Regions from separate parts of the Asanoa sp. WMMD1127 genome, predicted to be linked through region 1. Evidence: predicted binding sites of a transcription regulator. Region 1 holds the regulator's gene; each other region holds the start of a gene.

Evidence for each region. Region 1 encodes HrcA, which represses chaperone genes, less so after heat shock. Its sites were predicted from a motif close to GGTTNGCACNCTCNNNNNGAGNGTGCNAACC; they were not measured.
Region 2: the regulator HrcA is predicted to act here: its motif matches at 1,997-2,027, upstream of groL (chaperonin GroEL).
Region 3: the regulator HrcA is predicted to act here: its motif matches at 1,253-1,283, upstream of O7635_RS12585 (FmdB family zinc ribbon protein).

The regions. Positions count from the first base shown of each region.
Region 1 covers NZ_JARUBP010000001.1:7,875,155-7,878,423, forward strand. The annotation lists gene O7635_RS37685 (16S rRNA (uracil(1498)-N(3))-methyltransferase) at 1-31, opposite strand, end outside; gene dnaJ (molecular chaperone DnaJ) at 53-1,186, opposite strand; gene hrcA (heat-inducible transcriptional repressor HrcA) at 1,243-2,262, opposite strand; gene O7635_RS37700 (DUF4870 domain-containing protein) at 2,425-3,063, shown strand; gene hemW (radical SAM family heme chaperone HemW) at 3,101-3,269, opposite strand, start outside.
Region 2 covers NZ_JARUBP010000001.1:2,442,942-2,446,210, reverse strand. The annotation lists gene O7635_RS11735 (hypothetical protein) at 1-112, shown strand, start outside; gene groL (chaperonin GroEL) at 181-1,803, opposite strand; gene O7635_RS11725 (cold-shock protein) at 2,329-2,532, opposite strand; gene O7635_RS11720 (serine hydrolase) at 2,770-3,269, shown strand, end outside.
Region 3 covers NZ_JARUBP010000001.1:2,606,837-2,610,105, reverse strand. The annotation lists gene O7635_RS12605 (Fur family transcriptional regulator) at 1-48, opposite strand, end outside; gene O7635_RS12600 (DUF2231 domain-containing protein) at 219-704, shown strand; gene O7635_RS12595 (translation initiation factor 2) at 701-1,003, opposite strand; gene O7635_RS12590 (hypothetical protein) at 1,088-1,216, shown strand; gene O7635_RS12585 (FmdB family zinc ribbon protein) at 1,322-1,636, shown strand; gene O7635_RS12580 (5-formyltetrahydrofolate cyclo-ligase) at 1,652-2,206, opposite strand; gene O7635_RS12575 (diguanylate cyclase) at 2,322-3,269, shown strand, end outside.

The DNA of each region.
Region 1 (3,269 bases):
GCGCGTCGACGAGGAAGAGGGGACGGCTCAATGGAGTCTGCGACGCACGGCGTCAGTGCCCGTTGAAGGCGTCGCGCATCCGCGAGAAGAAGCCGCCCTGCTTGGTGAGCTCGGCCACCTCTTCGCCCCGGGACCGGGAGAACTCGCGCAGCACCCGCTCCTGCTCGGCGGTCAGCTTGGTCGGGGTGCGCACGTCGAGGTGCACGTAGAGGTCGCCGCGGCCGGCGCCGCGCAGGTGCGGCACGCCGCGCGCCCGCAGCCGCAGCGTCGAGTTGGGCTGCGTGCCGGGCTTGACGTCGACGGTCTCCTCGCTGTCGAGCGTCTTGATGGTGAGCCGGGTGCCGAGCGCCGCCGCCGTCATCGGCACGGTCACCCGGCAGTGCAGGTCGTCACCCTTGCGGGAGTAGACGTCGTGCGGCCGCTCGTGGATCTCGACGTAGAGGTCGCCGGCCGTGCCGCCGCCGGGGCCGACCTCGCCCTGCTGGGCCAGCCGGATCCGCATGCCGTCCTCGACGCCGGCCGGGATCTTGACGGTCAGCGAGCGCCGGGTGCGCACCCGGCCGTCGCCGGCGCAGGTGGGGCAGGGGTGCGGGATCACGGTGCCGTAGCCCTGGCACACCGTGCACGGGCGGGACGAGACGACCTGGCCGAGGAATGTGCGCTGGACCGACTGCACCTCGCCGCGGCCGCCACAGGTCTCGCAGGTCGCCAGGTGGGTGCCGGCCGCGGTGCCGGCGCCGGCACAGGTGGTGCAGAGCACCGCGGTGTCGACGGTGATCGGCGCCTCGACGCCGAACGCGGTCTCCAGCAGGTCGAGCTCGAGCCGCAGGATCGCGTCGGCGCCGGGCCGGGTGCGCGGTCGCGGACCACGGGCGCCACCGCCGGCCGCGCCGAAGAACGCGTCCATGATGTCCTGGAAGCCGACGAACGGGCCGGCGCCGGGGCCGCCACCGGGGCCACCGCCGCCCGGGGCCAACGGGTCGCCGCCGAGGTCGACGATCTGCCGCTTCTGGTCGTCGGACAGGACCTCGTACGCCGCGTTGATCTCTTTGAACCTGTCCGCGGCGGCGGGATCGGGGTTGACGTCGGGGTGGAACTGACGCGCCAGCTTGCGGTAGGCGCGCTTGATCTCGTCGTCGCTGGCGTCCCGGGCGACGCCCAGAATCCCGTAGTAATCCCTGGCCACTGTGTTCGCAGTCCTCATGTCGTCTCGCTTGTGCCGGCGCCGTGATCAGGTGGGGGTCAGTTCTGGCCCAGCATCTCGCCTACGTAGCGTGCCACGGCGCGCACGGTGGCGATGGTGCCGGGGTAGTCCATCCGGGTGGGCCCGAGCACACCCAGGCCACCCACGATGGTGACACCGGGGCCGTAGCCGGTGCTGACGATCGACGTCGCCCGCAGGTTGTCGATCTCGTTCTCGTCGCCGATCCGCACCCGGGTGATCGGCTCGACCTCGCCGATCAGCTTGAGCAGGATGACCTCTTCCTCCAGCGCTTCGAGGATCGGGCGCAGCGAGCCCTGGAAGTCGAGCAGGCCGCCACGGGTCAGGTTGGCCGTGCCGGCCAGCGCCACCCGCTCCTCGTGCCGCTCGACCAGCGTCTCCAGCAGCACCGTGGACAGCGCCACGGTGGCGGCCCGCAGCTCCGGTGACGACTCGTCGACCAGCGCCTGCACCAGTGGAGGCGTGTCGGAAAGCTTGCAGCCGCAGAGCTTCTCGTTGGTCAACCGGCGCAGCGTGGTGACGGTCGCCTCGTCGATCGGCGCGGGCAGGTCGACCACGCGCTGCTCGACCCGGCCGGTGTTGGCGATCATCACCACCATGAGCCGGGTGGTGGAGATCGGCACCAGCTCCAGGTGGCGCACCGTCGATCGGGCCAGGCTCGGGTATTGCACGACGGCGACCTGGCGGGTGAGCTGGGCCAGCAGGCGGACCGTGCGGTGCACCACGTCGTCGAGGTCGACGGCGCCGACCAGGAACCGCTCGATCGCGCGCCGCTCGGCCGGGCTCAACGGCTTGACCGTCGACAGCCGGTCGACGAACAGCCGGTAGCCGCGGTCGGTGGGCACGCGGCCGGCACTGGTGTGCGGCTGCCGGATGTAGCCCTCCTCCTCGAGCACCGCCATGTCGTTGCGCACGGTGGCCGGTGAGACGCCCAGTTGGTGCCGCTCCACGAGGGCCTTGCTGCCGACCGGCTCCTGGGTGGCGACGTAGTCCTCGACGATCGCCCGCAGCACGTCGAGCTTGCGGTCATCGAGAGCCATGCGTCACCCCCTCCTGCCATCTGGCACTCGACTGTAGCGAGTGCCAGTCTACGACGCACCCACCCACCTGGCGATGATCGCTGTTTGCCGTGGCCAAGCTGTCCAGAACAAGTCAGAAGTCGCATCTGGCGCGGGTTGATCGATACCCCTACGGTGTCGGGCATGACTGAGCCACCCCGGCCACCCGGTGAGGGTCACTCCGACCCGACCGCTGCGCCGCCCCCTTACCAGCCGACCTCGGGCGGCGGGGGTTACCCGCCGCCCACCTCCGGTGGCGGTGCCTACCCGCCCGCCGGTGGCTACCCACCGCCCGGTGGCGGCTATCCGCCGCAGGGTGAGGGCTACCCGCCGCAGGGCGGGGGCTATCCGCCGCAGGGCGGCGGTTACCCGCCGGCCGGCGGCTACCCGCCCGGTGCCTACGGCCAGCCCGGCGGCTACGGCCAGCCCGCGGGCTTCGCCAACGGCGAGGAGAAGACCTGGGCGCTGGTCGCCCACCTCGGCGGCGCGCTGCTCGCGTTCATCAGCGGCGGCACGCTCGGCTGGGTCGCCCCGCTGGTGTCCATGCTGGCCAAGGGCAGCGTCTCCCCGACCGTCCGGGCCCACGCCGTCGCGGCGCTCAACTTCCAGATCGTCTGGTCGATCGTCGCGATCATCGGCTGGGCCACGGCCTGCCTGATCATCGGCTTCATCATCGCGCCGATCGCGATGCTGATCGCCATAATTTTCGGCATCATCGCGGGCGTCAAGGCCAACGAGGGCCAGCTCTACCGCTACCCGCTGAGCATGAGCCTGATCAAGTAGTTCCGCGGCCGGGGGCTGCCGACTCGGTGGCCCCCGGCTACGGCAGCAGGTCGCGGACCACCGCGTCGGCGAGCAGCCGGCCGCGCAGGGTCAGCACCGCCGCGCCGTCGACGACCTCCAGCAGGCCGTCCGTCCGGGCCCGCTCCGCGTCCGCGCGTCCGGCCGCGTCGAGCACGTCCAGCGGCAGCCCGCTGGCCAGCCGCAGC
Region 2 (3,269 bases), 5.4 Mb from region 1:
CAACTCGCCACCGCTGCCGGCGGGCTGGCCTCCGCTGGGTGACCTGCCGCAGCCGGCGCCGCCGCGGGACGCGACGAGCCGCGCCGACAAACGGCGCAACCAACGCCGCTAGCCTGAGCTTGGACGGCCGAAAGGGCGGCCCGCTCGCGCGGACCGCCCTTTCTTGTGTTGCGGATGGACTCAGAAGTCCATGTCGCCGCCGCCGGGCGCACCCGCCGGGGCCTTCTCCTTCTCCGGCTTGTCCGCCACCACAGCCTCGGTGGTGAGGAACAGGGCCGCGATCGACGACGCGTTCTGCAGCGCCGAACGGGTCACCTTGGCCGGGTCGATGATGCCGGCCTTGAGCAGGTCGACGTAGTCACCGGTCGCCGCGTTGAGGCCGTGGTTGGTGTCCAGGTTGCGGACCTTCTCCACGACGACGCCACCCTCGAGGCCGGCGTTGACGGCGATCTGGCGGAGCGGGGCGTCGAGCGCGATCTTGACGATCGTCGCGCCGGTCGCCTCGTCGCCGACCAGGTCGAGCTTGTCGAAGGCGGTCTTGCCGGCCTGCACCAGCGCGACGCCACCACCGGGGACGATGCCCTCTTCGACGGCGGCCTTCGCGTTGCGGACCGCGTCCTCGATGCGGTGCTTGCGCTCCTTGAGCTCGACCTCGGTGGCCGCGCCGACCTTGATGACCGCAACACCGCCGGCCAGCTTGGCCAGGCGCTCCTGCAGCTTCTCGCGGTCGTAGTCGGAGTCGCTCTTCTCGATCTCGGCACGGATCTGGTTGACCCGACCCTGGATCTGGTCCTGGTCGCCGCCACCGTCGACGATGGTGGTCTCGTCCTTGGTCACCACGACCTTGCGAGCGTGGCCCAGCATGTCGAGGCCGACGGCCTCGAGCTTGAGGCCGAGCTCCTCGCTGACGACCTGGCCACCGGTGAGGATGGCGATGTCGGTCAGCATGGCCTTGCGGCGGTCACCGAAGCCCGGGGCCTTGACGGCGACGGACTTGAAGGTGCCACGGACCTTGTTGACGATCAGGGTGGCCAGGGCCTCGCCCTCGACGTCCTCGGCGATGACCAGCAGCGGCTTGCCGCCCTGCATGACCTTCTCGAGGATCGGGAGCAGGTCCTTGACCGACGAGATCTTGCTGTTGACGATCAGGATGTACGGGTCGTCGAGGACGGCCTCCATACGCTCCGGGTCGGTCCAGAAGTAGGGCGCGATGTAGCCCTTGTCGAAGCGCATGCCCTCAGTGAGCTCGAGCTCGAGGCCGAAGGTGTTGCTCTCCTCGACGGTGATGACGCCTTCCTTGCCGACCTTGTCCATCGCCTCGGCGATGATCTCGCCGACGCTGGTGTCACCGGCGGAGATCGAGGCGGTGGAGGCGATCTGCTCCTTGGTCTCGACGTCCTTGGCGATCTTGGCCAGCTCCTCCGCGACGCGCGCGACGGCGGCCTCGATGCCCCGCTTCAGGGCCATCGGGTTGGCGCCGGCGGCGACGTTGCGCAGGCCCTCACGGACCAGCGCCTGCGCGAGGACGGTCGCCGTCGTCGTGCCGTCACCGGCCACGTCGTCGGTCTTCTTGGCGACCTCCTTGACCAGCTCAGCGCCGATCTTCTCGTACGGGTCCTCGAGCTCGATCTCCTTGGCGATGCTCACACCATCGTTGGTGATGGTGGGGGCGCCCCACTTCTTCTCGAGCACGACGTTGCGGCCCTTGGGGCCGAGCGTCACCTTGACGGCGTCGGCGAGGGTGTTCATACCCCGCTCGAGGCCGCGGCGCGCCTCCTCGTCGAACGCAATGATCTTGGCCATACGGCGTTGTCCTCCTGGACACTCGCGGTCGCCGCGGCCTGGTCGGCCACGGAGAACCGCCTGCTTTACGCACCTTCGGACGTCACTACCTGGCGACAGTGACGTCCGCCGGCCGGGCCGGATAGCCCGCGACGACCGGCCCCTTGCCGCGCCCGTCTCCGTAGGGCGTCAGCGGTGGCCCCACCGTCCCGACCATTGGCACTCGCGGTTGTCGAGTGCCAATGACTTGTTTAGCACTCGGACCAGGCGAGTGCAAGCGAAGTCGGCCCCTCGGGGGCCTCCGGCCCGGTGATCGTCGCCGGCTGCTGATCTTGGCGCGCGGGACCGCGTACATGGGCGATTAATGACTCGTCAATTGTTGAAAGGCAGCGCTGTCCGCAATGCGCAAAGTCGCGAATGGATGGCAAGATCAAATGCATCATGCATCGGGTTGTCCGGCCGTAAAGACAAGGAAGCGCCGACCCCTCTCGTGGGATCGGCGCTAGGTCGTCACGGACCCGGGTGGGGTGCCCGGCTGGTCTTCGCTCAAGCGATTAGGCGGACCTGCTCCGCCTGCGGGCCCTTCTGACCCTGCGCGATCTCGAACTCGACGCGCTGACCATCGTCGAGAGACTTGTAGCCGTCCATCTGGATCGCCGAGAAGTGGACGAAGACGTCCTGACCCCCATCGACCGCGATGAAACCGTAGCCCTTTTCACTGTTGAACCACTTGACGGTGCCCTGTGCCACGGTGCACTTCCTAACCTTTGATGCGCCTGCCGGTCCGAGACCGCCCATTCGAGGGTGTACGTGAGTCCCTCGAACATTGCGGCCGAAATCGTAAGGTACACGAGGAGTGACGACCGTGCACTACCCCAAAATGGACACCCTGAGCGCCTTCCGCGACCGTTCGCTCGTTAACCGAACGTGTTTCGAGGCAGACACGGCGCACAGCCCGGCCGGCATCGGTCCCGTGGACGGAACACGATGCCAATGCTCGCCGCGGTGCTGCTCGTCGCGGTCGGCAGCGGGCTGGCCGTCTGGCAGGTGGCGCCGAAACAGCAGGCCACGGTGGCTGCGGCCAAGCGACAGGGGCCCGCGGCGGACCGGGCGCGAGCCCCGGACCTGGCGGTCGGCACGGTCTCCGCGCGGGCCGAGGGATTCCTCTCGTGGGCGTTCCTCGACCGGCAGAGCGGGCGGATCACCGGCTCGCCGAACATGACGGAACCGAGCGACACGATGTCGATGGTGAAGGCATGGTTGGCCGCCGATTATTTGCGAGTATCGGAAGATAAAGGCGAGGAGCCTTCGGATTTTCGGCTCGGCCAGCTGAGCATCATGATCCGCGACAGCGACAACGCGGCGGCCATCGCCGTCTACGACCTTGTCGGTGGGCAACCGTCCATCCTTCGCATGATCCAAATGTGTGGCCTCAGCGACAGCTCGGCGCACGACAACAACTGGAGCATGACGGTGGTCTCGGCCCG
Region 3 (3,269 bases), 5.3 Mb from region 1:
GCGGGCGCGCAGCAGGGTCGCGCTCTCGTCCTCCGCGGGCTGCGACATGCCCGCAATGGAAGCACGCACCCTGGAAACGTTCAAGATACGTGGAGTTCAGCGCGAATTTCGATCAACGGCTGAACCGATCCCGGGGAGTCTCACGTGTCCCGTGCGTAGGGACTGTTCAGCGCCGGGACCGGCCGTACGCTGACGTCTCATTCACCACAGGAGGCCGCGTGCTGAACAACATTTTGGGCATTCCGGCCCATCCCCTGATCGTCCACGCGGCCGTCGTCTTCATCCCGCTGCTCTGCCTCGGCGCGGTCGTCTACGCGGTGGTCCCGCGGTTCCGCGGCAAGATCGGGTGGGCTGTCACGGCGCTGGCGGTGATCTCCCCCATCGCCGCGTGGTTCGCCAAGGCGTCCGGCGAGAACCTAGAGGACCGCCTGGTGGCGGCCGGCTTCTCGGGCGAGATCCTCGACAAGGTCAACCAGCATCAAACGTACGGCGACCGCGCCTGGTGGTTCACCCTCGCCCTGGGCGTGGTGACGCTGGTCATGGTGTTCATCACCAGCGGCAACCGCCGCGCGCCGCACGTGCCGGTCGGCGTCCACCTCGGCATCAGCGTGATCGTCATCGCGCTGGCCGTCGCCACCGCGATCTACGTCTTCCTCACCGGCGACAGCGGCGCCCACGCGGTCTGGGAAGGTGCCGTCCCCTAGAAGAGCACGCGCGAGCAGAGCAGGCAGGAGAGCACGACCAGCACGGCCGCCGCGACCAGGGCTACGCCGTACGTCAGGGTCCGGGCTTCCTTCTCCTGCGCCTCGATCTTGTCGACGTCCTGCGGCGCGAGCTGGCGGGGCGGTGGCGGCTGCACATAGGTGGGCGGTCGCCAGTCGGCCGGCGGCGGGTCCGAGGGCGGCGGACCCGAATAGCCGACCGGGGGTACGGCCGGCGGGGCGCTCTCCGGTCCGAGTTCGCCGCCGGGACCGGGCCGCTGCCACGCGGAGTCATCGCTCACGGCGAACGACGCTACCGAACCCGCGGGTACGCTGCCCCCGTGAACCGCGTGGAACCGCCAGCGACACCTGACGACGAGCGCCCCGTGGACCTCAGTGGTGACGACTTCGTGCTGCCGGAGCAGACCTCGGACGACACCGACCGGGGTTGGGGTGAGCGAACCGACACCAACGACGACCGGCTCTGGGAAGACCGGCCGCCGCACTGGGGTTGATGTTGTCGCTGGACGAAGGCTGGTCCGATGCCGCACTATTAGCACTCGGATAGGCTGAGTGCCAAGACGCTGCCACGACCGAGCGCGCAAGATCCGGAGGAAGCCGTGCCGACCTACCAGTACGCCTGCACCGAGTGCGGACACCAGCTCGAGGCCGTTCAGTCGTTCTCGGACGAGGCGCTGACCGTCTGCCCCGAGTGCGAGGGTCGCCTGCGCAAGGTCTTCGGCTCGGTGGGCGTCGTGTTCAAGGGCTCCGGCTTCTACCGCACCGACTCGCGCAACGGCAACAGCGGCGGCGACACCAAGGTCAAGTCCGACGCGAAGCCGGCCGAGTCGAAGTCCGAAACCAAGACGGAGACCAAGACCGAGTCGAAGCCGAAGGCCGAGCCAGCCAAGGCCGCGAGCACCCCGGCCGCCTGAGGTCCCCGGCCCCGGTCAGAGGCGGGTCAGCCCGCCGGACGGGGTGATCACCTCCGTCACCCGCTGGTCGTGTGCCGCCTCCGGGACCCGGTCGACCAGCTCCCCGTCGTGCAGCAGCGCGACGATCGGCACGCCGGCGGGCACCCGGGCCAACACCCGGTCGTACGAGCCACCGCCGCGGCCCAGCCGCATCCCGCGCCGGTCCACCGCGAGCGCCGGGGCCACGATCAGGTCGGCCCCGGCCGCCGCTGAGCGGCCCAGCCGCTCCCCCGGCGGCTCGCGCAGCCCCCGGCCGGCCGGCACCAGAGTCCCGGCGTAGCGCGCCCAGTCCAGGTCGTTGTCCGCCCGCAACACGGGCAGGAGCAACTCGGCGCCCTCACTCAGCGCCCCGGTGATCGCCTCGGCCAACCCGGCGCCGCCGGGTTCGCTGCCGACCGGCACGTACCCGCAGACCCGGCGCGGCGCGCTGACCCGGATGAGCTCGGCCAGCGTTTTCGTCACCGCCGCGGCCGCCGCCAGCCGGGCCGGCTCGGACAGTGACCGGCGCTCGGCGAGCACCGCCGCCCGCATGTCCGCCTTCGTCGGCCCACTATGCGATAAATCCGGCACGCAACACTCCCGACCCTTACCCGGTTAGACCCTCGAGGGCCCAGGTGCCGAGCATGGCAGGTGCGAAGGGGGAGTTGTGACGCTGCGCGGGCGGCTGACCGCCGCGTTCCTCGCCGTCGTGTTGGGTCCGGTGCTGCTGGGCGCGCTCTTCGTCGGCGGCACGGTGGCCGCCGTGAGCCGCGACCGCGCGGTCGAGCGGCTGGGCGTCGCGGCCACCGCGGCGCGCACCTCGGTCAGCTCCCTCTGCCAGCAGCTCCAGGCCGCCGCGGACGCGGTCGCCATGGCCACCGACGCCGCCCACCAGAGCGACATCGCCGGGCTGGTGGTCGCCCGTGGGCTCGCCTCGGGCGTGGTCGTCGAGGACGCGGCCGGCGTACCCACGCTGCGTACCCCCGGGTCACCGGACCGGCCGTGGGCCGACTGCGCGCGACCGGACCAGGACGGCGGCCCGTTCCTCGGCCTCGCCGTCCGGATCGAGGCCCGCGACGCGGCCGGTGCCCCGCTCGGCGCGATCTGGGCGACGCACGACCTCGGCCCGGTCACGGTCGGCCGGCTCGCCGGCGCCACCGGGACCGCGGTCACCCTGCTCGGCGGCGACCCGTCGGCCGCGGTGCACAGCACTGAGTCGGCCGGCGCGCTGCGGGGCGTCGTCGCCGCCGCGGCCGGGGTCCGTGGCGACGCGGTCGCCGAGACCGCCGACGGCCGGGCGGTCCGGCGGGTCGGCCCCGCGCCCGGCCAGCCGCTCCCCCTTGTGCTGTCCGTGCCGACCGGTCAACTACCCGGCCTGTACGCCCTGCTGGTCGCCGCCGTCATCCTCGCCGCCCTGTGCGCCGTGGCGGCCGCGTGGTGGCTCGCCCGGTCGACCACCCGGCCGCTGGCCGAGCTCGCCACCGCGGCCGGCCGGGTCGGCGGCGGCGACCTCGGCGCCCGGGTGCCGGTGCGCGGCCAGGACGAGGTGGGCCGGCTCGCGGTCGCGTTCAACCGGATGACCCGCGAGACGCAGGCGTACGTCCGCGCCCTCACC